DNA from 4 places in the Kosakonia beeri genome. Region 4 is predicted to be linked to each of the others. Evidence: predicted binding sites of a transcription regulator. Region 4 holds the regulator's gene; each other region holds the start of a gene.
The links. The regulator Fur, encoded in region 4, represses iron uptake genes when iron is present. The targets are predictions, from matches to a motif close to ATAATAATGAGAACNACTATCAA.
Positions count from the first base shown of each region.

Region 1 (8,081 bases), 1.9 Mb from region 4:
CGGACACGCGCCTCGCAGTGCGTTTTATTACCGAAGTGGCCTGGCAGGCGCACTTTGTCAAAAACATGTTTATTCGCCCAACCGATGAAGAGCTGGCAAGCTTTGAACCGGACTTTATCGTGATGAACGGCGCGAAGTGCACTAACCCTCAGTGGAAAGAGCAGGGCCTTAACTCCGAGAACTTTATTGCCTTTAACCTTACCGAACGCATTCAGCTGATCGGCGGAACCTGGTACGGTGGCGAGATGAAAAAAGGGATGTTCTCGATCATGAACTACCTGCTGCCGTTACAGGGGATCGCGTCAATGCACTGCTCTGCTAACGTTGGCGAGCAGGGTGATGTGGCGGTATTTTTTGGTCTTTCCGGTACCGGTAAAACCACCCTCTCTACCGATCCGAAACGTCGCCTTATTGGCGATGATGAACACGGTTGGGATGACGATGGCGTCTTCAACTTTGAAGGCGGTTGCTACGCCAAAACGATTCGTCTCTCTGAAGAGGCCGAACCGGATATCTTCCACGCCATCCGCCGCGATGCGCTGCTGGAAAACGTCAGCGTCCGCGCCGATGGCAGCATCGACTACGATGACGCCTCGAAAACGGAAAATACGCGTGTGTCATACCCGATTTACCATATTCAGAACATCGTTAAACCGGTGTCGAAAGCGGGTCATGCCACTAAGGTCATTTTCCTCACCGCCGATGCCTTCGGCGTGCTGCCGCCAGTGTCCCGCCTGACCGCCAGCCAGACGCAGTACCATTTCCTTTCTGGCTTTACAGCAAAACTGGCAGGCACCGAGCGCGGCGTCACCGAACCCACCCCCACGTTCTCCGCCTGCTTTGGTGCAGCGTTTTTATCGCTGCACCCCACGCAGTATGCAGAAGTTCTGGTGAAACGGATGCAGGCATCAGGTGCGCAGGCCTACCTGGTGAATACCGGCTGGAACGGGACAGGCAAACGCATTTCGATCAAAGACACGCGGGCAATTATTGACGCGATCCTCAATGGTTCGCTGGATGATGCAGAAACCTTCACACTGCCGATGTTCAACCTGGCTATCCCAACCACACTGCCCGGCGTCGATACCCACATTCTCGATCCCCGCAGTACCTATGCATCCCCGGAACAATGGCAGGAAAAAGCCACCCAACTGGCGAAGCTGTTCATTGAGAACTTTGAGAAGTACACCGATACCGCAGCTGGTGCCGCGCTGGTCAGCGCCGGGCCAAAACTGTAATTCGGCTACGCAAGAGAAACAAAACCCGCCACATGGCGGGTTTTTTACGCGTCTTTCGCTTGACCATTCAGTCGGCCGATGGGAACAGGCAACCAGGCGCGAATGCATAATCCGCCTCGCTCGCTGGTGCCCAGTTCGAGCAGGCCGTTATGGTTATCCACAATACGCTGAACAATCGCCAGCCCAAGACCGGTGCCGCTGGTACTGCGGGCGCTGTCGCCGCGAACAAAGGGCTGGAACAGATGCTTACGCTGCTCCGGCTTGATCCCCGGACCGTCATCTTCCACCTGGAACCACGCGCGATTCAGCTCGGTGCCGCTGCTGACTTTGATCCAACCGTTTCCATAGCGCGCGGCATTCACCACCATATTCGCAACAGCGCGTTTAATGGAGAGCGGGTGCATACGCACGAAGATTTCACTGTCGTTCAGCGCAGTGTCGATTTCTCGCTCGTAGCCGCTTTCTGCCGCTACCACCTCGCCAAGTACCGCATTCAGCTCCGCCATCTCCATCGGCATCTCCTGCCCGGTACGCAGATAATCGATGAATTGCTCGATAATGGCGTTGCACTCTTCGATATCTTTGTTAATAGACTCCGCAAGATAACCATCTTCCTCGGCCATCATTTCCGTCGCCAGACGAATACGCGTCAGCGGCGTACGCAAATCATGGCTGACCCCGGCCATTAATAACGTGCGATCGTCTGCCAGCTGCTTCACCCCAGCCGCCATCTGGTTAAAGGCGCGGGTCACCGAGCGCACTTCGGATGCGCCATACTCCCGCAGCGGGGCCGGAATTTGCCCTTTCCCGACCTTCAAAGCAGCATGCTCCAGGTCAACAAGGGGTCGGTTCTGGATACGGATAAATAACCAGGCGCCACCAATCGCCATCAGCATAATCGCCAGCGTGTAGCGGAAAAGCGGAGAGAAATCGCCCTGATGGATTTCGGTCAGCGGCACGCGCACCCAAATATTGGGCGACAGCCAGGTTTTCAACCACACCACCGGGGAGCTTTTGTTCACCTCGACGCGCACCTCTGTCGGGCCGCCGAGCTGCTGCGCCATTTGCTGGCTCAGGAATTCATAATGCTGCGCCCAACGGAGGCCGGCATCTTCTGCCGCCTCGTTGGAATAAAGGGAAATACCGAGTTCGCGATAAATTTCACGACGAAACGCTGGCGGCACGACCAGCTGCGTACCATCCTCCAGTTGCAGTTTATCGGTCATCAACATACGGACTTCGTAAGCGAGAACCTTATTAAACTGCTGGAGGCTGGGCAGAATGGCGAAGTTCAGCACCACCAGGTAGGTCGTCACCAGGCTGACGAACAGCAAGGTGACGATGAGCAACAACGTGCGGGCAAATGAACTGCGCGGTGAGAAGCGCACTCGCTTCATGCTTTAGAGCCGTCCGGCACAAAGACGTAGCCCAAACCCCATACGGTCTGAATATAGCGAGGGTGTGCAGGATCTTCCTCCACCATGCGGCGCAGGCGGGAGATTTGCACGTCAATAGAACGTTCCATTGCCGAATATTCACGGCCACGCGCCAGGTTCATCAGCTTATCGCGGGATAAGGGTTCACGCGGGTGGCTGACCAGTGCCTTCAGCACCGCAAACTCACCGCTGGTCAACGGCATCGGTTCATCTTCACGGAACATCTCGCGCGTGCCGAGGTTCAGTTTAAACTTACCAAACGCAATGACCGCTTCTTCCTGTGACGGCGCACCAGGCAGCTCATTCGCCTGACGACGCAGTACCGCACGAATACGCGCCAGCAATTCACGCGGGTTGAACGGTTTGGGAATGTAGTCATCAGCACCGATTTCCAGGCCAACAATACGGTCCACCTCTTCCCCTTTCGCCGTCACCATAATGATCGGCATTGGGTTACTCTGGCTGCGCAGACGGCGGCAGATAGAGAGGCCATCCTCGCCGGGCAACATCAGGTCCAGCACCATCAGATGGAAAGATTCACGGGTTAACAAACGATCCATTTGTTCAGCGTTTGCCACGCTACGAACCTGGAAGCCCTGCTCGGTAAGGTAACGCTCAAGCAATGCGCGCAGGCGCATGTCGTCATCCACTACCAGAATCTTATAATTCTCTTGCATTGTTTATACTCCCAAAGGTTCCGACAATTATGCATCCGTATTCTAAAAAAGTGCGCGTTAACGACCAGCGAAATCTGGTATACATTCTAGTCGAAATTGTTACAAAGCATATTTAACAGCAAGTTATATGCACATTTCATCACAGAAAGCATGATTAATCTGCACGTTAGACACAGCTATTTGTAAAGTGTGCAAAAGGAAATGAAAAGGCTATTGCATGAAAACGCCCCTGATCACCCGTGAAGGCTACGACAAACTGAAGCAGGAACTCGATTTTCTTTGGCGCCAGGAGCGCCCGGAGGTCACCAAAAAAGTGACCTGGGCCGCCAGCCTTGGCGATCGCAGCGAAAATGCAGACTACCAGTACAATAAAAAACGTCTGCGTGAAATTGATCGCCGGGTGCGCTATCTGACCAAATGCCTCGAGAATCTGAAAATCGTGGATTACTCACCGCAGCAGGAAGGCAAAGTCTTTTTCGGCGCATGGGTGGAAATCGAAAACGACGACGGGGATACCCTGCGCTTTCGTATTGTCGGCTACGACGAAATTTTTGGCCGCAAAGATTATATCTCCATTGACTCTCCGATGGCCCGCGCCCTGCTGAAAAAAGAAGAGGGCGATGTCGCCGTGGTGCAAACACCGGGCGGTGAAGCCACCTGGTATGTCAACCACATTGAATACGTTAAGTAGCAGCCCGGAAGCGTCCGGAAGTCCCCATCACGGCTGGCAATTTGCAACGTCAGTCCGTATAACTACACGCTGTTTTTAAGCAGAAGATGATTAAAGAAATGATGAATGATTCGCTCTGCCGCATTATTGCGGGTGAACTTCAGGCCCGGGCTGAACAGGTGGAATCCGCCGTTCGCCTGCTTGATGAAGGGAACACAGTGCCGTTTATCGCGCGCTATCGTAAAGAGGTCACCGGCGGTCTGGATGACACGCAACTGCGTCAGCTCGAAACCCGTCTTGTCTACCTGCGTGAACTGGAAGAACGCCGTCAGGCCATCCTCAAGTCCATTGGCGAGCAGGGAAAACTCAGCGATGAACTGGCGAAAGCCATTAACGGTACGCTGAGCAAAACTGAACTCGAAGATCTCTATCTGCCTTATAAGCCAAAACGCCGCACCCGCGGGCAGATAGCGATTGAAGCCGGGCTGGAGCCGCTGGCTGACTCACTGTGGACCGATCCTTCACAGGATCCGGATACCTTAGCCGCAACCTTTGTCGATGCCGATAAAGGCGTGGCAGACAGCAAAGCTGCCCTTGATGGCGCGCGCTACATCCTGATGGAACGCTTTGCCGAAGATGCCGCACTGCTGGCGAAAGTGCGTGACTATTTGTGGAAAAACGCACATCTGGTGGCCACCGTCATCAGTGGCAAAGAAGAAGAAGGGGCGAAGTTCCGCGATTACTTCGATCATCACGAACCGATTTCAACCACCCCCTCCCACCGCGCGCTGGCCATGTTCCGTGGGCGTAACGAAGGGGTGCTACAGCTGTCGCTGAATGCCGACCCGCAATTCGACGAACCGCCGAAAGAGAGCCATTGCGAGCAGATCATTATCGATCATCTGGGTCTGCGCCTGAATAATGCACCGGCCGATAGCTGGCGCAAAGGCGTAGTAAGCTGGACGTGGCGCATCAAAATATTAATGCACCTGGAAACGGAGTTGATGGGCACGGTGCGTGAGCGTGCGGAAGACGAAGCGATCAATGTCTTTGCCCGTAACCTGCACGACTTGCTGATGGCTGCGCCTGCCGGGCTGCGCGCGACCATGGGGCTGGATCCGGGTCTGCGCACCGGCGTGAAAGTCGCGGTGGTTGATGGTACCGGCAAACTGGTCGCAACGGACACCATCTACCCCCATACCGGGCAGGCGGCAAAAGCTGCTGTTGCGGTCGCTGCGCTGTGCGAAAAATACAACGTTGAACTGGTGGCAATTGGCAACGGTACCGCCTCCCGTGAGACGGAGCGTTTCTTTCTGGATGTGCAAAAACAGTTCCCGAAAGTCACGGCACAGAAAGTGATAGTCAGCGAAGCCGGCGCCTCGGTCTATTCCGCGTCTGAACTGGCGGCGCTGGAGTTCCCGGATCTGGATGTCTCCCTGCGTGGCGCGGTGTCTATCGCTCGTCGTTTGCAGGATCCGCTGGCAGAGCTGGTAAAAATCGATCCGAAATCTATTGGTGTGGGTCAGTATCAGCACGACGTCAGCCAGACACAGCTGGCGCGTAAGCTGGATGCCGTCGTCGAAGATTGTGTGAACGCCGTCGGTGTTGACCTGAATACCGCCTCGGTTCCGTTACTGACGCGCGTAGCGGGATTAACCCGCATGATGGCGCAGAATATCGTGACCTGGCGCGATGAAAATGGTCAGTTCCAGAACCGTCAGCAGTTACTGAAAGTCAGCCGCCTCGGCCCGAAGGCCTTTGAACAGTGCGCGGGCTTTCTGCGTATTAACCACGGCGATAACCCGCTGGACGCCTCGACGGTACACCCGGAAACCTACCCCGTGGTGGAACGCATTCTGGCGGCTACGGCGCAATCTCTGCGTGATTTGATGGGAAACAGCAACGAACTGCGCAAACTGAAGGCGTCTGATTTTACTGATGAACGTTTCGGAGTGCCGACAGTAACCGACATTATCAAAGAGCTGGAGAAACCGGGTCGCGATCCACGTCCGGAATTCAAAACCGCAACCTTTGCGGAAGGCATTGAGACGATGAACGATCTGCTGCCGGGTATGGTGCTGGAAGGCGCAGTGACCAACGTGACTAACTTTGGCGCGTTCGTTGACATCGGCGTGCATCAGGACGGGCTGGTCCATATCTCCTCACTGGCGGACAAATTCGTTGAAGATCCCCATACGGTGGTAAAAGCCGGCGATATCGTGAAAGTGAAAGTACTCGAAGTGGATCTGCAACGTAAGCGTATTGCTCTGACCATGCGACTGGATGAACAGCCAGGCGACAGCAATAACCGCCGTGGTAGTAACAGCAACAGCGGCAACCGCGATGCCGGAAACCGCAACAACGCGCGCCCGGTGAAAACCCCGCGCAGCCGCGATGCGCAACCTGCTGGCAACAGTGCCATGATGGATGCGCTGGCAGCGGCAATGGGTAAGAAACGTTAACCTCTAACATAGCCCTTCTCGCGTCTGAGGAGGGCTGTTTTTTTCATCAATACATTCGAAAACATACAATTTCACTAAGAAGATCTTTAGCCCGAAAATTACTAACTTGTTATTTTACCTGCCAATTAATATTCAAAAAAACTCACCAAATTATCGATAATAAGTTCATACCCCAGAGTTTCTTGCTGATTATTTATTCTTTCTTATACCCTGCATGCTTAATAAAGCCTTAAGGCTGAAATAAAATGCAGCAATAAAATTTTGCATTTCTTTTATTAAACAGAGCGCAAAGTGCAGCCCAACAAAATATTGAGCTACGTCAAAACTGAGTCGAATTAATATTTATCTCCCCCGTTGTGCCTGTTTTTATGATTGATGATAAAAACTATTCTCATTATCATTGTGCAAGATGATTCTTCCCCCACACCTTCACCGGTTAAGCCTGTGCTCACAGCGCACAGCATGAATATTGGCTAACAGCGTATATAAGTAGGTTCTATGCAATTCTCTCCTGACAGCGCGTGGAAAATTACCGGTTTCTCTCAAGATATTAGCCCTGCCTGGCGTCAGAAACTGCTTTCATTAGGTATGTTACCCGGCTCCTCATTTAATGTGGTGCGCGTGGCGCCGTTGGGCGATCCCATTCATATCGAAACCCGACGCGTTAATTTGGTGTTAAGAAAAAAAGATCTCGCCTTCCTCGAACTGGAAGCCGTTTCACGTTAAGCGTTTGGTCGTTACAGAGAGTTAAGTAAAATGAAAAAAATAACCATTGGCTTAATTGGTAATCCTAATTCAGGCAAAACAACGTTATTCAATCAGTTAACCGGTGCGCGTCAGCGTGTGGGGAACTGGGCTGGCGTGACCGTGGAACGCAAAGAAGGTGGGTTCACCACCACCGATAATCAGGTCACGCTGGTTGACCTGCCAGGCACTTACTCTCTGACAACGATTTCTGCGCAAACCTCGCTGGATGAGCAAATCGCCTGTCACTACATTTTGAACGGCGATGCCGACCTGTTAATCAATGTGGTTGACGCATCCAACCTCGAACGTAACCTCTACCTGACACTGCAACTGCTGGAGTTGGGTATTCCATGCATTATTGCCCTGAACATGCTCGATATTGCCGAGAAACAGCAGGTGCGGATTGATGTCGCCGCCCTTTCTGCCCGACTGGGCTGCCCGGTGGTGCCGCTGGTTTCAACGCGCGGTCGCGGTATTGGCGCGTTAAAACTGGCGATCGACCGTCACCAGGCCAATGACGACGTTGAACTGGTGCACTACGCGCAACCGCTCGCTCGCGAAGCCGACGCGTTGGCGCAGATGATGCCGTCTGAAATGCCATGGCAGCAGCGCCGCTGGATGGGCCTGCAGATGTTGGAAGGCGATATCTACAGCCGTGCTAATTCCGGTATCAACACGCAACAACTGGAAATGGCGCAATCGCGCTTACAGACGGAGATGGACGATCCGGCACTGCATATTGCCGATGCACGCTATCAATCTATTGCCGCCATTTGCGACAGCGTCAGTAACACCCTGACCGCAGAGCCAAGCCGTTTCACCGCAGCCGTTGACCGGGTGATCCTCAACCG
Region 1 covers NZ_CM135106.1:412,926-421,006, reverse strand. The annotation lists gene pckA (phosphoenolpyruvate carboxykinase (ATP)) at 1-1,238, shown strand, start outside; gene envZ (two-component system sensor histidine kinase EnvZ) at 1,283-2,635, opposite strand; gene ompR (osmolarity response regulator transcription factor OmpR) at 2,632-3,351, opposite strand; gene greB (transcription elongation factor GreB) at 3,569-4,042, shown strand; gene ACUY4S_RS01960 (Tex family protein) at 4,141-6,483, shown strand; gene feoA (ferrous iron transporter A) at 6,982-7,209, shown strand; gene feoB (Fe(2+) transporter permease subunit FeoB) at 7,240-8,081, shown strand, end outside.
Region 1: feoA (ferrous iron transporter A) is a predicted target of Fur. The motif match lies at 6,862-6,884, and genes of this name have one in related genera.

Region 2 (8,081 bases), 2.0 Mb from region 4:
GTCTGGGCGCGAACCCGGTTCCGCTGCAGCTGGCAATTGGTGCTGAAGAAGGTTTCACCGGTGTTGTTGACCTGGTGAAAATGAAAGCCATCAACTGGAACGACGCAGATCAGGGCGTAACCTTCGAATACGAAGATATCCCGGCTGAGATGCAGGACCTGGCTGACGAATGGCACCAGAACCTGATCGAATCCGCTGCGGAAGCTTCCGAAGAGCTGATGGAAAAATACCTGGGTGGCGAAGAACTGACTGAAGAAGAGATCAAAAAAGCTCTGCGTCAGCGTGTTCTGAACAACGAAATCATCCTGGTAACCTGTGGTTCTGCGTTTAAGAACAAAGGTGTTCAGGCGATGCTGGATGCGGTAGTTGACTACCTGCCGTCCCCGACTGACGTACCTGCGATCAACGGTATCCTGGACGACGGTAAAGATACGCCGGCTGAGCGTCACGCAAGCGACGAAGAGCCGTTCTCCGCTCTGGCGTTCAAAATCGCTACCGACCCGTTTGTAGGTAACCTGACCTTCTTCCGCGTTTACTCTGGTGTGGTGAACTCTGGCGATACCATCCTGAACTCCGTGAAAAGTGCACGTGAGCGTTTCGGTCGTATCGTACAGATGCACGCTAACAAACGTGAAGAGATCAAAGAAGTTCGCGCGGGCGACATCGCTGCTGCGATCGGTCTGAAAGACGTAACGACTGGTGATACGCTGTGTGATCCGGATCATCCGATCATTCTGGAACGTATGGAATTCCCGGAACCGGTAATCTCCATCGCTGTAGAACCGAAAACCAAAGCTGACCAGGAAAAAATGGGTCTGGCTCTGGGCCGTCTGGCGAAAGAAGACCCGTCATTCCGCGTATGGACTGACGAAGAATCTAACCAGACCATTATCGCCGGTATGGGTGAGCTGCACCTCGACATCATCGTTGACCGTATGAAACGTGAATTCAACGTTGAAGCGAACGTCGGTAAACCTCAGGTTGCTTACCGCGAAGCGATTCGCGCGAAAGTTACCGATATCGAAGGTAAACACGCTAAACAGTCTGGTGGTCGCGGTCAGTACGGTCATGTTGTTATCGACATGTACCCGCTGGAGCCGGGCTCTAACCCGAAAGGTTACGAGTTCATCAACGACATCAAAGGTGGTGTAATTCCTGGCGAATACATCCCGGCCGTTGATAAAGGCATCCAGGAGCAGCTGAAATCTGGCCCGCTGGCTGGTTACCCGGTAGTAGACCTGGGCGTGCGTCTGCACTTCGGTTCTTACCACGACGTTGACTCCTCTGAACTGGCGTTTAAACTGGCTGCGTCTATTGCCTTTAAAGATGGCTTTAAGAAAGCGAAACCAGTTCTGCTTGAGCCGATCATGAAGGTTGAAGTAGAGACTCCGGAAGAGAACACTGGTGACGTTATCGGTGACTTGAGCCGTCGTCGCGGTATGCTGCGCGGTCAGGAATCTGAAGTCACTGGCGTTAAGATTCACGCTGAAGTGCCGCTGTCTGAAATGTTCGGATACGCGACTCAGCTGCGTTCTCTGACCAAAGGTCGTGCATCATACACTATGGAATTCCTGAAGTATGATGATGCACCGAACAACGTTGCTCAGGCCGTAATCGAAGCCCGTGGTAAATAAGCCTCAGGGTTAAAACCAAAGTCCCGTGCTCTCTCCAGAAGGGGAGAGCACTATAGTAAGGAATAAAGCCGTGTCTAAAGAAAAATTTGAACGTACAAAACCGCACGTCAACGTCGGCACAATCGGCCACGTTGACCATGGTAAAACTACTCTGACCGCTGCAATCACTACCGTTCTGGCTAAAACCTACGGTGGTTCTGCTCGCGCATTCGACCAGATCGATAACGCGCCGGAAGAAAAAGCGCGTGGTATCACCATCAACACTTCTCACGTTGAGTATGACACCCCGACTCGCCACTACGCACACGTAGACTGCCCGGGCCACGCCGACTATGTTAAAAACATGATCACCGGTGCTGCTCAGATGGATGGCGCGATCCTGGTTGTTGCTGCGACTGACGGCCCGATGCCGCAGACCCGTGAGCACATCCTGCTGGGTCGTCAGGTAGGCGTTCCGTACATCATCGTGTTCCTGAACAAATGTGACATGGTTGATGACGAAGAGCTGCTGGAACTGGTAGAGATGGAAGTTCGTGAACTGCTGTCTCAGTACGATTTCCCGGGCGACGATACCCCGATCGTTCGTGGTTCTGCTCTGAAAGCGCTGGAAGGCGACGCAGAGTGGGAAGCGAAAATCATCGAACTGGCTGGCCACCTGGATTCTTACATCCCGGAACCAGAGCGTGCGATTGACAAGCCGTTCCTGCTGCCGATTGAAGACGTATTCTCCATCTCCGGTCGTGGTACCGTTGTTACCGGTCGTGTAGAGCGCGGTATCATCAAAGTGGGTGAAGAAGTTGAAATCGTGGGTATCAAAGACACCGCGAAATCCACCTGTACTGGCGTAGAAATGTTCCGCAAACTGCTGGACGAAGGCCGTGCTGGTGAGAACGTTGGTGTTCTGCTGCGTGGTATCAAACGTGAAGAAATCGAACGTGGTCAGGTACTGGCTAAGCCGGGTTCCATCAAGCCGCACACCAAATTCGAATCTGAAGTTTATATCCTGTCCAAAGACGAAGGCGGCCGTCATACTCCGTTCTTCAAAGGCTACCGTCCGCAGTTCTACTTCCGTACAACTGACGTGACTGGCACCATCGAACTGCCGGAAGGCGTAGAGATGGTAATGCCGGGCGACAACATCAAAATGGTTGTTACCCTGATTCACCCGATTGCGATGGACGATGGTCTGCGTTTCGCAATCCGTGAAGGCGGCCGTACCGTTGGCGCGGGCGTTGTTGCTAAAGTTCTGAGCTAATTATTTAGCTTTGAATTAAAAAGGGCGCTACGGCGCCCTTTTTGCTGCCTGAGAATCATCGGCAGAAATAATTGTTCGCGATTTTGTGCGCCCTTACATCACAGCTTTACAGTCTGTGCTATTGTAATCATAACCATTCTCATTTACACTTTTGCGCATAAATTGAACGGGAGTGATCATGTACGTTTGTTTGTGTAATGGTGTAAGTGATAAAAAAATTCGCCAGGCTGTACGCCAGTTTCACCCTCAATCCTTTCAACAGCTTCGCAAGTTTGTTCCGGTCGGAAATCAGTGTGGAAAATGCATTCGTGCCGCACGTGAAATCATGCAGGACGAGTTAACCCAGATCCCGGAATATAAAGAGATTGCCTGAGGCGTTATCTTTTTTTTGACATCCCTGTAGCCCCATCTACGCTTCAATGAGTGGAAGCGGAGGGACTACATAATGAAAGGTGATGTTAAAATCATAAATTATCTCAATAAATTATTGGGAAATGAGCTTGTCGCAATAAACCAGTACTTTCTCCATGCGAGAATGTTCAAAAACTGGGGCCTGACGCGCCTCAACGATGTCGAATACCATGAATCCATTGATGAGATGAAACACGCCGATCGTTATATCGAGCGTATTCTATTTCTGGAAGGGATCCCCAATCTGCAGGATTTAGGCAAACTCGGCATTGGTGAAGATGTTGAAGAGATGCTGCAATCCGATCTCAGGCTGGAGCTGGAAGGGGCTAAGGATCTGCGTGAAGCCATTGCCTATGCGGACAGTGTCCACGACTACGTTAGCCGCGACATGATGATCAATATTCTCGCTGAAGAAGAGCATCACATCGACTGGCTGGAAACGGAACTTGATCTGATCAGCAAAATCGGACTACAGAACTATCTGCAGTCGCAAATCAAAGTGGAAGATTAAGTCTGCAACAAAGTATGAATTCCTACCAGTAAGCCCGCTGCCGCCAGACATGGTCCAAAAGGCAGCGGGTTTTTTATTGTCTGCAAACTGCGTAAGACAATCCCCCGGAGCAGTACCAGTCCGCAGGCTAGCGTGGCGGCAATACACACCAGTGCGGGTAAACTTTCCCAGCCATGCCAGGCGCCCAGCGCGGAAAGATATTTAACATCACCATATCCAAGCCCTTCATAGCCATAAAGCCAACGAAAACCCCAATAAATAGCAGCAAAACTGACGTAACCAGCAATAGCACCCAGCACGGCCTCGGGGAGTAACATTGTACGTGAGGTACAGTGCCAGAGGAGACCCAGCCATAAAAGCGGACAGGTTAACCGGTCCGGCAACAAACCACAGCGAATATCCCATCTGACAAGAAGCAGGTTTAGCCACAAATAAACTGAGACAAAGAACAGCATAACGATTACGCCTGATTAGGTTTACGAATCTTGAGAGGGCAGGGTGCCAGATAGGGAACACAGTGCTAAATGCGCTTTTTATCAAAATGGATATTACCGCGAGCGTTTTTTTGCGGGACGATTACAGTTGCATTCGCTTTGCGAACCAGCCCGCAGGTTGTTTAATTTCTAAACTGGACTTGCGCCAGACGCATATTTGCGTATAATGCGCGGGCCTGTCGTAAATGACGGGTGGTTCAATCTGAACCATAGCGGTGCTTTTCGCCGCTAACAATGCCCCCGATTGGGGGGCTACGTAAGAACGATTACACTCCCCCATCAATCGTAATGGGTGTGAGGAGTAATTATTTTCGTCTATAAATAATTGGAGCTCTGGTCTCATGCAGAACCAAAGAATCCGTATCCGCTTGAAAGCGTTTGATCATCGTCTGATCGATCAATCAACCGCCGAAATCGTCGAGACTGCTAAGCGCACTGGTGCGCAAGTACGTGGTCCGATCCCGCTGCCGACCCGCAAAGAGCGCTTTACCGTTCTGATCTCCCCGCACGTCAACAAAGACGCGCGTGATCAGTACGAAATCCGCACTCACAAGCGTCTGGTTGACATCGTTGAGCCAACCGAGAAAACCGTTGATGCTCTGATGCGTCTGGATCTGGCTGCCGGTGTAGACGTGCAGATCAGCCTGGGTTGATCAGGTCATCGAGCGATTGAGAGGTTGAAACAATGATTGGTTTAGTCGGTAAAAAAGTGGGCATGACCCGCATCTTCACTGAAGATGGCGTATCTATCCCAGTAACCGTTATCGAAGTTGAAGCAAACCGCGTTACTCAGGTTAAAGATCTGGCTAACGATGGCTACCGTGCTATCCAGGTTACCACCGGTGCTAAAAAAGCTAACCGCGTAACCAAGCCGGAAGCGGGTCACTTCGCTAAAGCTGGCGTTGAAGCTGGCCGTGGTCTGTGGGAATTCCGTCTGGCTGACGGCGAAGAATTCACCGTGGGTCAGGACATTAGCGTTGAGCTGTTTGCTGAAGTTAAAAAAGTTGACGTAACTGGCACCTCTAAAGGTAAAGGTTTCGCAGGTACCGTTAAGCGCTGGAACTTCCGTACCCAGGACGCTACTCACGGTAACTCCCTGTCTCACCGCGTTCCGGGTTCTATCGGTCAGAACCAGACTCCGGGCAAAGTGTTCAAGGGCAAGAAAATGGCAGGTCAGCTGGGTAATGAGCGCGTAACCGTTCAGAGCCTGGACGTAGTACGTGTTGACGCTGAGCGCAACCTGCTGCTGGTTAAAGGTGCTGTCCCGGGTGCAACCGGTAGCGACCTGATCGTTAAACCAGCTGTGAAGGCGTGAGGAGATAGCAATGGAATTAGTATTGAAAGACGCGCAGAGCGCGCTGACTGTTTCCGAAACTACCTTCGGTCGTGACTTTAACGAAGCGCTGGTACACCAGGTTGTTGTAGCTTATGCAGCTGGTGCTCGTCAGGGTACTCGTGCTCAGAAGACCCGTGCTGAAGTAACTGGTTCCGGTAAAAAACCGTGGCGCCAGAAAGGCACTGGCCGCGCTCGTTCTGGTTCTATCAAGAGCCCGATCTGGCGTTCTGGTGGCGTGACCTTCGCTGCGCGTCCGCAGGACCACAGTCAAAAAGTTAACAAAAAGATGTACCGCGGCGCGCTGAAAAGCATCCTGTCCGAACTGGTACGTCAGGATCGTCTGATCGTTGTCGAGCAGTTCTCTGTAGAAGCACCGAAAACCAAGCTGCTGGCTCAGAAACTGAAAGACATGGCTCTGGAAGATGTGCTGATCATCACCGGTGAGCTGGACGAGAACCTGTTCCTGGCCGCGCGCAACCTGCACAAGGTTGACGTTCGCGACGCGACTGGTATCGACCCGGTTAGCCTGATCGCCTTCGACAAAGTCGTAATGACTGCTGATGCTGTTAAGCAAGTTGAGGAGATGCTGGCATGATTCGTGAAGAACGTCTGCTGAAGGTGCTGCGCGCACCGCACGTTTCTGAAAAAGCGTCTACTGCGATGGAAAAAACAAACACCATCGTTCTCAAAGTTGCTAAAGACGCGACCAAAGCAGAAATCAAAGCTGCTGTGCAGAAACTGTTTGAAGTCGAAGTCGAAGTCGTTAACACCCTGGTAGTTAAAGGGAAAGTTAAACGTCACGGACAGCGTATCGGTCGTCGTAGCGACTGGAAAAAAGCTTACGTCACCCTGAAAGAAGGCCAGAATCTGGACTTCGTTGGCGGCGCTGAGTAAGTCGGAGGAGTAATACAATGGCAGTTGTTAAATGTAAACCGACATCTCCGGGTCGTCGCCACGTAGTTAAAGTGGTTAACCCTGAGCTGCACAAGGGCAAACCGTTTGCTCCGTTGCTGGAAAAAAACAGCAAATCCGGTGGTCGTAACAACAATGGCCGTATCACCACTCGTCATATCGGTGGTGGCCACAAGCAGGCTTACCGTATTGTTGACTTCAAACGCAACAAAGATGGTATCCCGGCAGTTGTTGAACGTCTTGAGTACGATCCGAACCGTTCCGCGAACATCGCGCTGGTTCTGTACAAAGACGGCGAGCGCCGTTACATCCTGGCCCCGAAAGGCCTGAAAGCTGGCGACCAGATTCAGTCTGGCGTTGATGCTGCAATCAAAGCAGGCAACACCCTGCCGATGCGCAATATCCCGGTTGGTTCTACCGTTCATAACGTAGAAATGAAACCAGGTAAAGGCGGTCAGCTGGCGCGTTCCGCTGGTACTTACGTTCAGATCGTTGCGCGCGATGGTGCTTATGTCACCCTGCGTCTGCGTTCTGGTGAAATGCGTAAAGTCGAAGCAGATTGCCGCGCTACTCTGGGCGAAGTTGGCAATGCTGAGCATATGCTGCGCGTTCTGGGTAAAGCAGGTGCTGCACGCTGGCGTGGTGTTCGTCCGACCGTTCGCGGTACCGCGATGAACCCAGTCGATCACCCACATGGTGGTGGTGAAGGTCGTAACTTTGGTAAGCACCCGGTATCCCCGTGGGGCCTGCAAACCAAAGGTAAGAAGACCCGCAGCAACAAGCGTACTGATAAATTCATCGTACGTCGCCGTAGCAAATAATATTAGAGGATAAGCCATGCCACGTTCTCTCAAGAAAGGTCCTTTTATTGACCTGCACTTGCTGAAGAAGGTAGAGAAAGCGGTGGAAAGCGGAGACAAGAAGCCCCTGCGCACTTGGTCCCGTCGTTCAACGATCTTTCCTAACATGATCGGTTTGACCATCGCTGTCCATAATGGTCGTCAGCACGTTCCGGTATTTGTTTCCGACGAAATGGTCGGCCACAAACTGGGTGAATTCGCACCGACTCGTACTTATCGCGGCCACGCTGCTGATAAAAAAGCGAAGAAGAAATAAGGTAGGAGGAAGAGATGGAAACTTTAGCTCAACATCGCCATGCTCGTTCTTCTGCTCAGAAGGTTCGCCTTGTTGCTGACCTGATTCGCGGTAAGAAAGTGTCGCAGGCCCTGGATATTCTGACCTACACCAATAAGAAAGCGGCTGTACTGGTCAAGAAGGTTCTGGAATCTGCCATTGCTAACGCTGAACACAACGATGGCGCTGACATTGACGATCTGAAAGTTGCGAAAATTTTCGTAGACGAAGGCCCGAGCATGAAGCGCGTTATGCCGCGTGCGAAAGGTCGTGCAGATCGCATCCTGAAGCGCACCAGCCACATTACTGTGGTTGTGTCCGATCGCTGAGACTCTGGAGACTAGCAATGGGTCAGAAAGTACATCCTAATGGTATTCGCCTGGGTATTGTAAAA
Region 2 covers NZ_CM135106.1:479,767-487,847, forward strand. The annotation lists gene fusA (elongation factor G) at 1-1,634, shown strand, start outside; gene tuf (elongation factor Tu) at 1,705-2,889, shown strand; gene bfd (bacterioferritin-associated ferredoxin) at 3,068-3,262, shown strand; gene bfr (bacterioferritin) at 3,335-3,811, shown strand; gene ACUY4S_RS02310 (prepilin peptidase) at 3,808-4,266, opposite strand; gene rpsJ (30S ribosomal protein S10) at 4,647-4,958, shown strand; gene rplC (50S ribosomal protein L3) at 4,991-5,620, shown strand; gene rplD (50S ribosomal protein L4) at 5,631-6,236, shown strand; gene rplW (50S ribosomal protein L23) at 6,233-6,535, shown strand; gene rplB (50S ribosomal protein L2) at 6,553-7,374, shown strand; gene rpsS (30S ribosomal protein S19) at 7,391-7,669, shown strand; gene rplV (50S ribosomal protein L22) at 7,684-8,016, shown strand; gene rpsC (30S ribosomal protein S3) at 8,034-8,081, shown strand, end outside.
Region 2: bfd (bacterioferritin-associated ferredoxin) is a predicted target of Fur. The motif match lies at 3,010-3,032, and genes of this name have one in related genera.

Region 3 (8,081 bases), 2.2 Mb from region 4:
CACCAAACGCCTGAAAGGCGAAACCCGCCCGGTAAACTCGCTCGAGCAACGCATGATTGTGCTGAGCGCTCTGGAAGCAGTGGACTGGGTGGTATCGTTCGAAGAAGACACGCCGCAGCGCCTGATTGCAGGCATTCTGCCAGACCTGCTGGTCAAAGGTGGTGACTACAAACCGGAGCAAATTGCTGGCAGCGAAGAAGTGTGGGCTAACGGCGGTGAAGTGCTGGTACTCAACTTTGAAGACGGTTGCTCAACCACCAATATCATCAAAAAGATCCAGAAAGACAGCCAGTAACGGCGAAGATAATAAAAAGCCCTCTTAACGAGGGCTTTTTTATTACTGATTTGCAGCCGGTGTTGCCGGTTCGACCGGCAGATCATTCACTGCCACGTCCACGCCTTCGGTCGCAGCTGCAGCGTGGTCTGTGTTTTTCAACGGTTCCGACAGCGCAGAGAGTGAGCCGCCGGTGATACCGATTTCCTGCAATAATGAGTCAATCAACGGTGCCTGTGCACGGTAAGAGAGCGCCGCAGAGAGTGCCTGCTCCGCAAGATTACCCCCGCCCGCGCTCAGCGTTGCGCCCTGAGCGACTGCGCCACCCCGGTTAAGCCCGTCCACCTGTACAATCTTAATACCGTCGATGGATTTCATCGGCTCAACGGATTTTTCAATGACCGCTGGCAGCGTTTGCAGCAGCGCCAGTTTAAATTTCAGACTGGTTTGCTCGTTGGAAAGTACGTTAATTGCATCGTTTAACGCACGCTGCGCTTCGGCTTCTGCAAGGCCTTTTTTCCGCGTTGCTTCTGCCAGTTCCACAATGGCGGCAGCCTGCAATTCCGCTGCCTCTTTTTCCGCTTTGGCGCGTACCGTCAGCTCAACGGCTTTGGTTTCGGCGTCCTGCGCGGCGGCAATTAACGCGACCTGTTTGGCACGATCGGCTACGGCAGTCTGACGCATGGTTTCCACGTTTTGCTGCGCACGAACCGCGTCGGTTTGTGCGTCGCTGGCGCGCGCTTCCGCCTGTGACTGCTGTTCTGATTTCGCCGCAATGGCGATCGCTTTGGTTTGGTTAGCGATTTCCGTGACCTGCTGCTGCTCGATCTCTTTGATCCTGATCTCACGGTCTGCTTCGACTTTACGGGTTTTCACTGCCTGTTCACGTTCGATCTCGCTTTCCTGGATCTGCCGATCGGCAAAAATGCGTGTCTGCTCGGCTTCACGGCGGCGCTCCGCTTCAAAGCCCGCAATTTTGGCATTTTGCTCGGCGGTGCGGGTTTTCACCTGCTGTTCCTGCTCAAGGGTCATGAACGCTTCTTGCTGTTCGATTTCCAGCTTACGTGCCAGCGCGTCACGGTTTTTTTCGCGGACGGCAACTTCCACATCCTGTTCCACTTCGTTACGTTCGCGACGGCGACGTTCCGTTTCCTGCGTCAGTTTGGTCAGGCCCTCGGCATCAAAGGCATTATTCGGGTTGAAGTGCTCTTTCGATGTCTGGTTAAAGTTGGTCAGCGAGACACTTTCCAGCTCCAGACCATTCTTGGTGAGGTCTTCCGCCACGGTGTTCTGCACGCCCTGCACGAAGTTTTCACGCGTGTCCTGCAGCTCGTACATGGTCATCTGTGCGGCGGTAGCACGCAGTGCATCGACAAACTTGTCCTCCACCAGAATGCGCAAATCTTCCGGCGACAGCGTACGCTGGCCGAGCGTCTGTGCTGCGGTGGCGATCCCTTCAACTGTGGGTTTCACCCGCACAAAGAAAGCGACGACCACATCGACACGCATACGATCTTTAGTGATCAGGCTGTCGACAGTCGAGCGGCTCACTTCGAGCTTCAGCGTATTCATATTAATAGGGACGATTTCGTGGAAGATCGGCATTACGATGGCACCGCCGCTCATTACCACTTTTTGCCCGCCCAGGCCGGTACGAACAAACGCCTGCTCGGCAGAAGCCCGGCGGTACAGCCTGGCGAAAATAATCCCCACCACCAGAATGACAATTGCGGCCACTAACGCGGCAAAAACCCCTGAGGGCAGTGTATTAATAATACTTTCCATTGTTGTTGTTCCTTGGATTTACAAATGATTTGGCCAGGGATTGGGTTCAGCTAAATAGCGACTTGCGGATAAGCGACAAATTATCAGCACCTTGTCGCCTTTGTGAAATGTGTGTCCTGCTTCTGGCTCCAGCAGTAAATAATGCGTCTGGCCAAATTCGTCGGTGAATTTGCCTTCACATGGGCTGCCCTGTGTTGCGTTATGACCCGTAATCATCGCCATCTTGCCAATAAAGCGATCTTCGGTAATTGCGCTGCTCTCATCAACCGGCAGCCAGGGCGCGATGGTCCGCCCGGTGTAATGCACGGCTACGCAGGCTAGCAGGAAGCAAACAGGTGCCAGCAACAGGTTCGTCAGCGGCGTTTGCCACAACGTTATCCAGCCATGCTGGATAAGAATGCCGAGCAGACCAAAATAGCCCGCCAGCAGACACACGATAATCAATGAGGGGATTCGGCCTATATTCAGGTAATGCAGGGCCTGACCGATGTGGCCAGAGCTAAAGAAATCGGAGTCGCTGATATGCGTGTCGATAATACCGGAAAGCATACTGCCGAAAATAAGCGAGATAACTTCCAGCAGGCCAATAAATATGACGAGCGAAATGGCAAATAAATAGGGGCTGTTATATTCGGAAAGTAGTTGCATCCTGCGCTCTCTGGGGGTTTCACCGCATCATCCTCACCAGACTATGCTATCCCGCGTGCTTTGAGCATGCAAAGCCTAAATACCCGTCATAATTGGTAGATAGGCCGCAAGACAGGACGCCGGTGGGCCAGAGACAACAACGGGCCGTAAGGCCCGTTGTGCTTACTGCTGAGAATCGACGGGCGGGATCGCCGGTGCGGGTTTGACTTCTGCCGTGCGGCCCTGATTTTCCAGATCGCTGAGACGCTGTTCCAGCAACGCCAGTTTTTCGCGCGTGCGCAGCAGGACTTGCGTTTGTACATCGAACTCTTCGCGGCTGACCAGATCGAGGCGGGTTAACTGCGCCTGTAACGTCTGGCGGATTTTTTTCTCGACGTCTTCCCCGAACTCACGGATCCCTTTCGGCATGGATTCGTGAACCTGACGCGCAATTTGTTCAATTTTCTTTGGGTCAATCATTTTGGGTTCCCTGTTCGGATAGGTTCATGCACTTATTGTAGTGTGATAACACCAGGTGATAAACCAGAATTGTTTGAAGCTTATGCATTGCCGAAGGTAATCAATGGCGTTATAGTTATCCCGCTTATTCTCAGGGCGGGGCGAAATTCCCCACCGGCGGTAAATCAGCAGTTGCTGAAAGCCCGCGAGCGCTTCAGGCTAACGCCTGAAGGTCAGCAGATCCGGTGTAATTCCGGGGCCGACGGTTAAAGTCCGGATGGGAGAGAGTAACGATTCTGTCGGGCAATGATGCCCGCTCGCGTTATTTTTTTGCCGCATTGCGACACTCCTAAGACTGCCCTGATTCTGGTAACCATAACTTTATTGAGGTCTTTTACCATGAATCAGACGCTGCTTTCTTCTTTTGGCACGCCATTCCAACGCATTGAAAATGCGCTTGCTGCACTACGCGAAGGCCGTGGTGTGATGGTTCTCGATGACGAGAATCGTGAAAACGAAGGCGACATGATTTTCGCCGCCGAAACCATGACTGTTGAGCAGATGGCGCTTACCATTCGCCACGGCAGCGGCATTGTATGCCTGTGCCTGACCGAAGAGCGCCGTAAACAGCTTGATCTGCCGATGATGGTCGAAAACAACACCAGCGCTTACGGCACCGGTTTTACCGTGACCATCGAAGCGGCACACGGTGTGACGACTGGTGTTTCCGCCGCTGACCGTATCACGACGGTTCGTGCAGCAATTGCGGATGGCGCGAAACCAGCTGATTTGAATCGCCCTGGCCACGTTTTCCCGCTGCGTGCGCAGCCGGGCGGTGTGCTGACCCGCGGCGGTCACACTGAAGCCACTATCGATTTAGTCACGCTGGCGGGTTTTAAACCTGCAGGTGTGTTGTGCGAACTGACCAATGATGACGGCACCATGGCGCGCGCGCCAGAGTGCATTGCGTTCGCTAAACAACATAATATGGCGGTCGTGACCATTGAAGATCTGGTGGCGTATCGCCTGGAGCATGAGCGTAAAGCCAGCTAATACTCCCGCGGCATAATAATAAATCCGAAGCCACCCGCTTCGGATTTTTTTTGCCTGTTCTGTATCAAACTTTGGCGAGCTTCTGGTACTCACGCATTGAAATTTCACCCCTCTACTTATAAAGTGGTAATCATTGTGGATGGCGAGAAAATTGGTTTTATTCTCGGATAACCCATTAAATTAAAAGTAATATTTTGATTACGACTGCTATTTTTGCCAAACGGTTAGATGGGGTTGCAATGTTTATTTCCTGGTATTGGCTACTGCTTATTGTTCTGGTCATTGTTATCTATATTCATGCGCTTAAACGCAACAATAAAGCCTGCCGGCACGATCGCGAGGCGCTGTATCAGGCGTACCAGCGTGTAATGGAAGATTTGAAGAAAGTCAGAGGCAGCAGGCAGGGGGAGTAAGCATCGCTGCCCGACGATCCCGGGCAGCAGGCGTGTTATCCACCTATCCCCATTGCTTGCAGGGCGACCAGGCTTAATCCCATCACCGACATACCGCACAAAACCCCATAGCTTGGATTGTTATTGGGGTCGATCTCTTTAGCCAGCGGCATTAATTCATCCACTGAAAGCGCGACCATAATCCCTGCCACCGCCGCCATAATAGCCGCCATGACGACAGGTGAAACCAGCGTTCCCAGCAGCAACCACGCCAGCACACCGCCAAGGATCTCCGCCAGACCTGAAATCCCCGCCCAGAACACCGCTGTGCGTTTTGATCCTGTGGCGGCGTAAACCGGTCCGGCAACAGCAAGTCCTTCAGGAATATTGTGTAAGGCCACCGCAAAGGCGATACCGAAGCCCAGTTCCAGGTCGTTGCTGGCGGTCACGTAGGTCGCAATCCCTTCAGGAAAATTGTGCAAGCTGATGCCGAGCGTGAGCAAAATAGCGGTGCGGCGAATACCGTGCGGGAAACTTTTTTGCGAGCCCTGCGTTAGATCCTGCGGATGTGCATGTGGCAGCAGGCGATCCAGCGCGAAGTAGCCCAGCAAGCCAATAATAAACATGCCATAGCCCAGCATGGGCGACATGTTCTCCGTTGCCAGTGCGGCGGGAAGCATCTCCATCAGGGAAATAAGCAGCATGATCCCGGCGGCAAAACCGAGGGAAAAAGCCAGCAGGCGGTTAGACGGTTTCTGACCCAATACGCCCAAAAACGCGCCGATGAAGGTGGCGGCGCCAGCTAATAAGGTCAGAATCAAGGGGGCCGACATGTCTCACTCCTTTATGATAATGATTCTCATTAATGTATTTCTCTGGCCGATGAAAAGCGAGACGAAGAGCCCACCTTTACGCATTTCTTACAATCAAAATTACTGAAGATCTTCATCATGGTTATCAGAGTTCTTCCTGCAGCGAAAGGGCGTAATGTAGCCCCATCAAATTGTCACATTCTGTAAGGATATCACCATGTCAACACCACGCATGCCAGCACTGTTTTTAGGGCACGGTAGCCCGATGAATGTTCTGGAAGATAATAGGTATACCTGTGCCTGGGGGCAACTGGGCACTACGCTGCCCCGCCCGAAAGCAATTGTGGTGGTATCCGCTCACTGGTTTACTCGCGGCACGGGCGTCACCGCCATGGAAGCGCCACAGACTATCCACGATTTCGGCGGTTTCCCACAGGCGTTGTATGACACGCATTATCCGGCGCCGGGTTCCCCTGAGCTGGCTCAGCGTTTGGTTGAATTACTGGCGCCTGTGCCCGTCACGCTCGACAAAGAAGCCTGGGGCTTTGACCATGGTTCGTGGGGGGTATTGATCAAAATGTACCCGCAGGCTGATATTCCAATGGTGCAACTGAGTATTGACAGTACCAAACCGGCAGCATGGCACCTGGAAATGGGACGTAAGCTGGCATCGTTACGTGATGAAGGCATTATGTTGGTGGCTAGCGGTAACGTGGTGCATAACCTGCGTACCGCCCGCTGGCATGGCGAGAGCACACCTTACCCGTGGGCAACGGCGTTTAATGATTTTGTGAAAGCGAACCTGAGCTGGCAGGGGCCGGCGGAGCAGCACCCGCTGGTTAATTACCTCGACCATGAAGGCGGTGCGTTGTCTAACCCGACGCCAGATCATTTCTTGCCCCTGCTGTATGTGCTTGGCGCATGGGATGGCAATGAACCGATATCCGTCCCGGTGGACGGGATAGAGATGGGATCGCTAAGTATGCTCTCCGTGCAGGTGGGCTAAAACAATGGCGCGTAATGCGCCATTTTGCTTTGATTTGATCCTAAAAATGGAAAAATACAAGGCAGATCTCAAAAAAACAGCTCTGAAATACGGTTTTTTTGAAAATAAAAAGATCTACTCAGCAAATCTAAAACGCTGTGCTGAATTTCGTGCTTTTTTGTGAACATCATCGTCGCATGAACTCCGCCGGACGACTACTCTTCTGATTGTCTACCGTCTCAGACAAACCCATAAAAATTTTGCTGTTACGTCACGAACGCTTTGTTCGCGGACGCGCTGACTTTTCTCAAAATTATCTCTGGAGATACGGAAATATGAACTCAGCAAAAACCTTACTGAAAGTCTGTATTAGTTCTGCTCTGTTATTTATCTCACATGCTTCACTCGCCCAAACCTTTCGTGCCGCAGATGTACACCCGGCCGACTATCCCAATGTAGTGGCTGTGAAACATATGGGTGAAAAGTTAAGTGCGGCGACAGAAGGTAGACTGGATATTAAAACCTTTCCCGGCGGTGTATTAGGCGATGAAAAGCAGGTTATTGAGCAGGCACAAATTGGCGCGATTGATATTATCCGCGTTTCGATGACGCCAGTCGCTGCGATATTACCGGAGATCAATGTCTTTACATTGCCGTATATTTTCCGCGATGAAGATCATATGCATAAAGTTCTGGATGGCATGATTGGCCAGGAAATTGGTAACCGTCTCTCGGAGAGCAGTAAATCACGGCTGATTTTCTTAGGCTGGATGGATGCCGGTACGCGAAATCTCATCACCAAAGCACCGGTTACCAAAGCGGAAGATTTAAAAGGCATGAAGATCCGTGTTCAGGGGAGCCCGATTGCGCTAGATACCCTGAAGGCTATGGGGGCGAACTCCGTGGCAATGGGGGTAAGTGAAGTGTTTAGCGGCATGCAAACCGGGGTGATTGATGGCACGGAAAATAACCCCCCCACTTTTGTTGCGCATAACTATCTGCCAGTGGTGAAGAATTACACCTGGAGTAAGCATTTCATTATTCCTGAGCTGTTTTTATTCTCTAAAGCCAAATGGGATAAGCTGAAAAAAGAGGACCAACAGCTGATCCTGAAACTGGCAAAAGAAGCGCAGGTGGAACAGCGTGAATTATGGAAAGCGTATAACGAAAAATCGCTGGCGGCGATGAAGGCGGGCGGGGTGCAATTCCATGAAATGGATACCTCCGTATTCTTTAAAGCCACTCAACCGGTACGTGATAAATACGGGAAAGAACATCAGGATTTAATTACCCGTATTCAGGAAGTGCAATAACGTTTAGCGGGCAGGGGGAACCTTGCCCGAATGACGTGTTTCCGTATGTCTGTTTTCATTCTTTGCCGGGGAAACGGTTATGGCTGAACGCTATTCGTTATTGATGGATATTCTTTACCGCATTGCAATGTGGGTTGCAGGTCTGGGGCTGTTAGTGATGGTGGCCATTATTCCGATCGGTATTTTTGCACGCTACGTATTAAACAGTGCCTTATCCTGGCCTGAACCGGTGGCGATTATCTGCATGGTCACGTTCACTTTTATTGGCGCTGCGGTGAGTTATCGCGCGGGGTCACATATCGCCGTCAGCATGGTTACTGACCGCCTGGGGGAGGGAGCACGCAAAGTTTGCTCTGTCATCGCCGATCTGATGATGACGGC
Region 3 covers NZ_CM135106.1:695,308-703,388, forward strand. The annotation lists gene hldE (bifunctional D-glycero-beta-D-manno-heptose-7-phosphate kinase/D-glycero-beta-D-manno-heptose 1-phosphate adenylyltransferase HldE) at 1-295, shown strand, start outside; gene ACUY4S_RS03455 (flotillin family protein) at 338-2,059, opposite strand; gene ACUY4S_RS03460 (OB-fold-containig protein) at 2,078-2,707, opposite strand; gene ubiK (ubiquinone biosynthesis accessory factor UbiK) at 2,870-3,166, opposite strand; FMN riboswitch at 3,289-3,438, shown strand; gene ribB (3,4-dihydroxy-2-butanone-4-phosphate synthase) at 3,545-4,198, shown strand; gene ACUY4S_RS03475 (hypothetical protein) at 4,438-4,611, shown strand; gene zupT (zinc transporter ZupT) at 4,647-5,423, opposite strand; gene ygiD (4,5-DOPA-extradiol-dioxygenase) at 5,620-6,408, shown strand; gene ACUY4S_RS03490 (hypothetical protein) at 6,413-6,571, shown strand; gene ACUY4S_RS03495 (TRAP transporter substrate-binding protein) at 6,723-7,700, shown strand; gene ACUY4S_RS03500 (TRAP transporter small permease) at 7,780-8,081, shown strand, end outside.
Region 3: zupT (zinc transporter ZupT) is a predicted target of Fur. The motif match lies at 5,437-5,459, and genes of this name have one in related genera.

Region 4 (8,081 bases):
GATGATCCGCGTATGCCGACCATTTCTGGCTTACGTCGTCGCGGTTACACTGCTGCATCCATTCGTGAGTTCTGTAAGCGCATTGGCGTGACAAAACAGGACAACACCATTGAGATGGCGTCGCTGGAATCGTGCATTCGTGAAGATTTGAACGAAAACGCTCCGCGTGCGATGGCGGTTATCGACCCGGTTAAACTGGTTATCGAGAATTATCCGCAGGGTGGCAGCGAAATCGTCTCCATGCCTAACCATCCGAATAAACCGGAAATGGGCGTGCGTGATGTGCCATTTAGCGGCGAAATCTGGATCGATCGTGCCGATTTCCGCGAAGAAGCGAATAAGCAGTACAAACGCCTGGTGCTGGGTAAAGAAGTGCGCTTGCGCAATGCCTATGTGATTAAAGCTGAACGTGTCGAAAAAGATGACGCAGGGAATATCACCACCATTTTCTGTTCATACGATGCAGAAACCCTGAGCAAAGATCCGGCAGACGGTCGCAAAGTAAAAGGCGTGATCCACTGGGTAAGCGCACAACATGCGATGCCGGTTGAAATCCGTCTTTACGATCGCCTGTTCAGTATTCCGAACCCGGGTGGCGCAGAGGATTTCCTGGCCACTATCAATCCGGAATCGCTGGTGATCAAACAGGGTTACGCAGAGCCGTCGCTGAAAGCCGCAGAAGCGGGTAAAGCGTACCAGTTTGAGCGTGAGGGCTATTTCTGCCTCGACAGCCGCCACGCAACCGCGTCCAAACCCGTGTTTAACCGCACCGTTGGCCTGCGTGATACCTGGGCTAAAATCGGCGAGTGATCTGGTCAATCACAAACAATCCTGCTTAAACGCCGCCTCCTGCGGCGTTTTTTTTTGCTTAGCGATTAGCATGTTACTCCCCATTAACATTCGCGTCGCGAATTAATGTATCTCGAGATTGACCATTTATTCCCTCATGTGCAGGGATGATAACGCCTTTTTTCGTAATTTTATAATATGTAATCGCTACCATTCATCCTTAACGCATTAATAAATAAATAAAAAATAGCGAATGTTATTGATGCTGTCACATATTACAAAATGCGTCTATTTATGTGCTCTTCGTCATAATCTTGCATTTCTCCCATTAAAAGGCATTGATAATTCGCGTCGCGAAAAATAGTCTAAAGACGGTAGTTAATTCGGGGGTATTTGCTAACTACCTACACTCATTGGTGTTTTTTTTCTTCGCCATATTCGGCGATGTTTTATATCCGTCAAGAAGGAATACTCATGCGTACTTTTAGTGGCAAACGTAGTGCGCTGGCACTGGCTATCGCCGGTGTCACAGCAATGTCGGGCTGGACACTCTCTTCGGAAGTGCATGCCGCAGGCTTTATCGATGATTCCACGCTCACCGGGGGAATTTATTACTGGCAGCGTGAGCGTGACCGTAAAGATGTACTGACCGATAAATATAAAACCAACCTTTCGCATTCCACCTGGAATGGCAGTCTGGATTTTCAGTCTGGTTACGCGGCAGATATGTTCGGCCTGGATATCGCCGCTTTTACCGCCATTGAAATGGCAGAAAATGGCGACAGTGCGCATCCGAACGAAATCGCATTCTCTTCCAGCAATAAAGCCTACAAAGAAGACTGGTCGGGTGATAAAAGCGGTATCAGCCTGTACAAAGCCGCCGCCAAATTCAAAACCGGCCCGGTATGGGCGCGCGCCGGCTACATTCAGCCAACCGGGCAAACTTTGCTCGCACCGCACTGGAGTTTTATGCCGGGCACCTATCAGGGGGCCGAAGCAGGGGCGAATCTCGACTACGGCGATGCGGGTGCGCTGAGCTTCTCATACATGTGGACCAATGAGTACAAAGCGCCGTGGCATATCGAAATGGATAAGTTTTATCAGAACGATAAAAAAACCAAAGTCGACTATCTGCACTCCATTGGCGCGAAATATGACTTCAAAAATAACTTTATGCTTGAGGCCGCATTTGGCCAGGCACAAGGGTATGTCGATCAGTACTTCGCAAAAGCCAGCTACAAATTTGATCTGGCAGGCAACCCATTCTCTACCAGTTATCAGTTTTATGGCACCCGCGATAAAGTCAGCGATGGCGGGGTAAATGATATCTATGACGGCACCGCATGGTTGCAGGCGCTGACCTTTGGTTACAAGGTTGGGCAGGTTGATCTCCGTCTGGAAGGGACCTGGGTTAAAGCCGATGGTCAGCAGGGCTACTTTCTGCAACGTATGACACCGACTTACGCCTCCTCTAACGGTCGCCTGGATGTCTGGTGGGATAACCGCTCTGACTTTAACGCCAACGGTGAAAAAGCGCTGTTCATCGGTGCAATGTATGATTTGCAAAACTGGAATCTGCCTGGTTTCACGGTGGGGGCTTCTTACGCCTATGCCTGGGATGCAAAACCCGCCAGGATGGCCTCACCGGATGCCTGGTACGATCCGAACTACCGTCTGAAAGAGTCGGCCTACAGCCTGGACGCTATCTACACCCTGCAGGATGGCCGCGCTAAAGGTACGATGTTCAAACTCCACTTCACACAGTATGACAACCACTCCGATATCCCCTGTTACTCCGGCGGTTACGGCAACATCTTCCAGGATGAGCGTGACGTGAAATTTATGGTTATCGCGCCGTTTACTCTTTTTTGATGCGTTATTTGCCGGGGCGCACCCGGCAAAATACAAGGAATAAGTCATGAATACTGTACGTTTAAGTCTGCTGGCCAGCACAGTGCTGGGCATTTTGAGCAGCCCAATGGCGCTGGCTGGTCAAAGCACTGTCGATGCAATCAGCCAGTTTCATCTCAATTATGCGATCAAAGATAACCATGCCGGGCAGAAGGGTGTCGATTGCGCCAGGCTTGGCGCTGACTGGGCGTCGTGCAACAAAGCCGTTATCACACTGACCAATAATGGCGATGCGGTAACAGATAAAGCGTGGGCAATTTATTTCCACAGCATCCGCCCGATCCTTGAGGTGGCGAACGACCAGTTTAAAGTCATTCATATTATGGGCGATCTGCATAAACTGGAGCCGACCGACAAATTCAGTGGTTTTCCGGCGAAACAGTCTGTTGAGATCCCCATCATCAATGAATACTGGCAGCTGTTTATAACCGATGTACTGCCGCGTTGGTATGTCACTTCCGAAGGGGCGACGGCGAAAGTGATCGCCAATACCGACACCGAAGATTTGACGCAGTTCGTCACCCTGCCTGGCGAGCAGTGGAAGCGCACGGCGGATGACAAAAACATCCTGATGACGGCTGAAGCGCGTTTTGCAAAAAACAGTGATGTGAAAACGCTCAATTTGCACACCCTGCGTGGCCAGATTATTCCTACGCCGCAGGCGGTAAACATTCACGGACAGGATGTCGACCTGAGCAATGGCGTGAAGCTGGATCTTTCTGCGTTAAGCAGCGATGCGCAGGACGCGGTGAAAAGTCGTTTTGCGTTGCTGGGCGTGCAAGCGGGAAGTTATCCGGTGCGCAGCGAAATAGCTACGCGTGATTTCCAGGGCGATGAGGCGGTTTCCGGTGCGTATAAACTGCATATTGGTGCAAAAGAGACGGTGATCACCGGTTACGATCAGGCCGGGGTTTTTTATGGGCTGCAATCGTTGTTGTCGCTTATCCCGGCTGACGGGGCACTGAAAGTGGCCACGCTGGATGCGAAGGATGCGCCTCGCTTCGACTACCGCGGCATTCACCTTGATGTCGGGCGTAACTTCCACAGTAAAGACGCCGTGCTGCGTCTGCTGGATCAAATGTCGGCCTACAAACTGAACAAATTCCATTTCCATCTCAGCGATGACGAAGGCTGGCGTATCGAAATTCCAGGCCTGCCGGAATTAACGGACATTGGCAGTAAGCGTTGCCATGACCTGAGTGAGAAATCCTGCTTGTTGCCGCAGCTTGGATCCGGGCCCGACAGCAATAACACCGGCAGCGGTTTCTTTACCCGTGCGGATTACATCGACATTCTGAAGTATGCCAAAGCGCGGCAGATTGAGGTCATTCCGGAAATCGACATGCCAGCGCATGCACGTGCTGCAGTGATTGCCATGGAAGCGAGATACGATCGGTTGATGAAAGAGGGCAACGAGCAAGCCGCGAATCAGTTCCGCCTGCTGGATCCTACAGACACCTCCAACACCACGGGGGTGCAGTTCTACAACCGTACTGGCTATCTGAACCCTTGCCTCGACTCATCGCGTAACTTTGTGGATAAAGTTCTGGGTGAAATTCAGCAGATGCATAAAGAAGCCGGGCTGCCGCTGCAAACCTGGCACTTTGGGGGTGACGAAGCGAAAAATATTTACCTTGGCACCGGTTATACCGACAAGAAAGCTCCCGAAGCAGGCAAAGGCATCATCGACCAAAGCAACCAGGATAAGCCGTGGGCAAAATCGCAGGCATGCCAGGCGATGATCAAAGACGGCAAAGTGGCTGACGTGGAGCATCTCTCCAGCTACTTCGGGGTTGAAGTGAGCAAGCTGGTAAAAGCGCGCGGTATCGACACGATGCAGGCATGGCAGGATGGACTGAAAGATGCCAAAAATGCGTCGGCATTTGCCACCGATCATGTGAACGTTAACTTCTGGGATACGCTCTACTGGGGCGGGTTCGACTCGGTTAATGACTGGGCCAACAAGGGCTTCCGTGTCATTGTCTCCAACCCGGATTACGTCTATCTTGACTTCCCGTATGAAGTGAACCCGCAAGAGAGTGGCTATTACTGGGGCACGCGTTTCAGTGATGAGCGTAAGATCTTCAGCTTCGCGCCGGACAACATGCCACAAAACGCAGAAACCTCTGTTGATCGTGATGGTAATCCGTTTAGTGCGAAATCCGATAAGCCGTGGCCAGGCGCTTATGGCCTTTCTGCGCAGTTGTGGAGTGAGGTAGTACGTACCGACGCTCAGATGGAGTACATGATCTATCCACGACTGGTTTCTGTCGCCGAGCGCGCATGGCACCGTGCTGCATGGGAGCAGGACTACAAAGCAGGGCGCGAGTACAAAGGCGGTGAGACACACCTTGTCGATGTGAAAGCACTGGATAAAGACTGGATGCGTTTTGCTAATCTGTTAGGGCATCGTGAACTGGCAAAAATGGAGAAAGCGGGTGTGCATTACCGCCTGCCGGTACCTGGCGCGCGCGTCGTAGGTGGCGTGCTTGAAGCCAACACCAGTTTCCCTGGAATGGTGGTGGAATACTCTACCGACGGGGGTAAACAGTGGCTGCGTTATAACGATAAGGCACGTCCGCAGGTGAGCGGGGAAATACGCGTGCGTACCACCAGCCCGGACGGTAAGCGCACGAGCCGCGTGGATAGCATCAAAGCCTAGTTGAGGCTTATTATCCGGCCCGGCAGCGAAAGCATGTCGGGCTTTTTTATTCCCGCATAAACACGGTTCCCGGTGAAGGCCGCGTGTTACGTTTCGTTTTCCCGGTCGGGAAAGCGCAGTGTCATCCAGGGGCGTTTAACAGGCAAAAAAAAGCCAACCGTCAGGTTGGCTCAGAGTAAGAAGAACGATTATTTCGCGTCGTGCGCGTGTTCATCTTCGCGGCAGTCACCTTCGGCGCAGTGGCCATAAAGGTAGAGACTGTGATTCGTCAGACGAATGCCGTGTTTGGCGGCAATTTCGCGCTGGCGCGCTTCAATGGAATCGTCACTAAATTCAATCACTTTGCCGCAATCGAGGCAAATCAGGTGATCGTGGTGATGCTGTTGGGTCAGTTCAAAAACGGACTTACCGCCTTCGAAATTGTGACGGGTCACAATCCCGGCGTCATCGAACTGGTTTAACACACGGTAAACAGTGGCCAGGCCGATCTCTTCGCCCATGTCGATCAGTCGTTTGTATAAATCTTCCGCACTGACATGATGGTTATCCGGTTCCTGAAGCACTTCCAGGATTTTTAACCGAGGAAGCGTGACTTTCAGGCCGGCCTTCTTTAATGCGGTATTGTTGTCAGTCATGCGGAATCTGTCCTGTTGCTATACGATTCACTTCCTTAGCGGAAGTTATAGGAATGCACCTGGGATAATGCGTCTCATTATAGAACTGCCATGCCTAAATGAAAACTGCAAGCCCTCAAGTAAAGTAAGCTTTTAAAACGTGGTCTCGCCAACAAACTCCTTGCGGCGAGGCCACTTTAGCAGGGCTTATTGTACAGCGATGAAGGAAAAAGTTAAAAATTTGTAGCAATTATTTCCATCGCTTTTACCTATTAATACGGTGCAACCTACAGGTTGCACCATTATCATCAGGCGTTGATGATGTCGTCCAGGTGCAGCTCTTCAGAAACTTGTTTTACCCATTTTTCGACACGCTCTGCGGTCAGTTCTGGCTGCCTGTCTTCATCAATTGCCAGCCCGACGAAGTGATCGTCATCCACCAGGCCTTTAGAGGCTTCGAAATGGTAACCCGCCGTTGGCCAGTGACCGACGATAGTTGCGCCGCGTGGCTCGATAATGTCGCGAATGGTGCCCAGCGCATCGCAGAAGTATTCGGCATAATCTTCCTGGTCGCCGCAACCGAACAGGGCGACTAACTTGCCGTTGAAATCCACTTCTTCCAGCGTCGGGAAGAAATCATCCCAGTCGCACTGCGCTTCACCATAGTACCAGGTCGGAATGCCAAGCAGCAGAATGTCATAGCCTTCGAGATCTTCTTTGCTGCTCTTGGCAATGTCATGAACATCAGCAACGTCTTTACCAAGCTGTTTCTGAATCATTTTGGCGATATTTTCAGTGTTGCCAGTGTCGCTGCCGAAGAAAATGCCTGTAATTGCCATGAGTAAAATAACCTCTTGAAACTTAATGAGTATGGTGGTGGCGTTTAGCCCACAGATAAGGGCAATCATAGCAGAACAGGGAAGTGCGCGGAAACTGCTATCGCCACGGACTGCACTGTATGCCACATGAAAGTATGAATAAAGGTGATGATTCGGAGGATTCGTTATTCGCGCAAGGCCTGCAGCTGCGTAAGCAGCATCTCTTCGATAAGCTCGCTGCGGCTCATATTACGGGCGTCCGCCAGCTCATTGAGGGCGTCTACCGCCTCAACGTTCAGTTTCAATTCGACGCGTTTAAGCCCGCGAACTTTATCGCGTTTTAGCTGATTGCGTTTATTGATGCGCAACTGTTCATCACGCGCGAGCGGGTTAGTCTTCGGTCGTCCCGGGCGACGCTCATTCGCGAACAGATCTAGGGTCGTACGGTCCGTTTGTTCTTTAGCCATGGTTTAAGCATACTACGGGAAATACAAGCAATCGGGTCGTAGCCCGGGCTGAATAGCGCGCCATCATACATCAGCACAACGGGCACGCCAACGACCGGGCGCGTTCAAACGACCGGTCGCCGCCTTTTTAATCAGTTTGCCTTTTCAGCGAGATAACGACGGATTGCGCGCATAACCGCATCGGGTTTCTCTGCATGCACCCAGTGGCCCGCGCCTGCAATAACATGCGCCCGCGCCTGTGGGAATTGCGCCAGCAGCGCGTCGCGGTATGCTTCGGTCACATAAGGTGAGTTGCCGCCGCGAACAAACAGCGCGGGTTTCTCCCACGCCGGGACGTTTTCCCAACCGACAATCTGCGAATATTGATCCCACAGTACCGGTACGTTGAAGCGCCACTTCCCGTCGGCAAAGGATTTCAGCAGAAACTGAATCACACCTTCTTCGTTAATGACTTCACGCATTATCGCTGTGGCTTGCTGGCGTGTGGTGACGTGCGCCTCGCTGACGGCGTTAATGGCGGCAAAAATCTCATCATGACGGCGTACGTTATAATTAACGGGCGCAATATCAATTGCCACCAACTGGTCGATGCGTTCTGGCGCCAGCGCGGTGAGTGCCATTACCGCTTTGCCGCCCATAGAGTGACCAATGAAAGTGGCTTTCTCGATCTGATGAGCGTCGAGCGTATCTCGCAGATCCTGCGCCATCGCCGGGTAGTTCATCTCGTCTGAGCGGGGAGAAAGGCCGTGGTTGCGCATATCCACCTGCAATACGTCATGGTCCTGAACCAGGTCTCGGGCGAGTATGCCAAGGTTATCCA
Region 4 covers NZ_CM135106.1:3,410,055-3,418,135, reverse strand. The annotation lists gene glnS (glutamine--tRNA ligase) at 1-810, shown strand, start outside; gene chiP (chitoporin ChiP) at 1,264-2,661, shown strand; gene ACUY4S_RS16220 (beta-N-acetylhexosaminidase) at 2,708-5,362, shown strand; gene fur (ferric iron uptake transcriptional regulator) at 5,551-5,997, opposite strand; gene fldA (flavodoxin FldA) at 6,285-6,815, opposite strand; gene ybfE (LexA regulated protein) at 6,980-7,261, opposite strand; gene ybfF (esterase) at 7,393-8,081, opposite strand, start outside.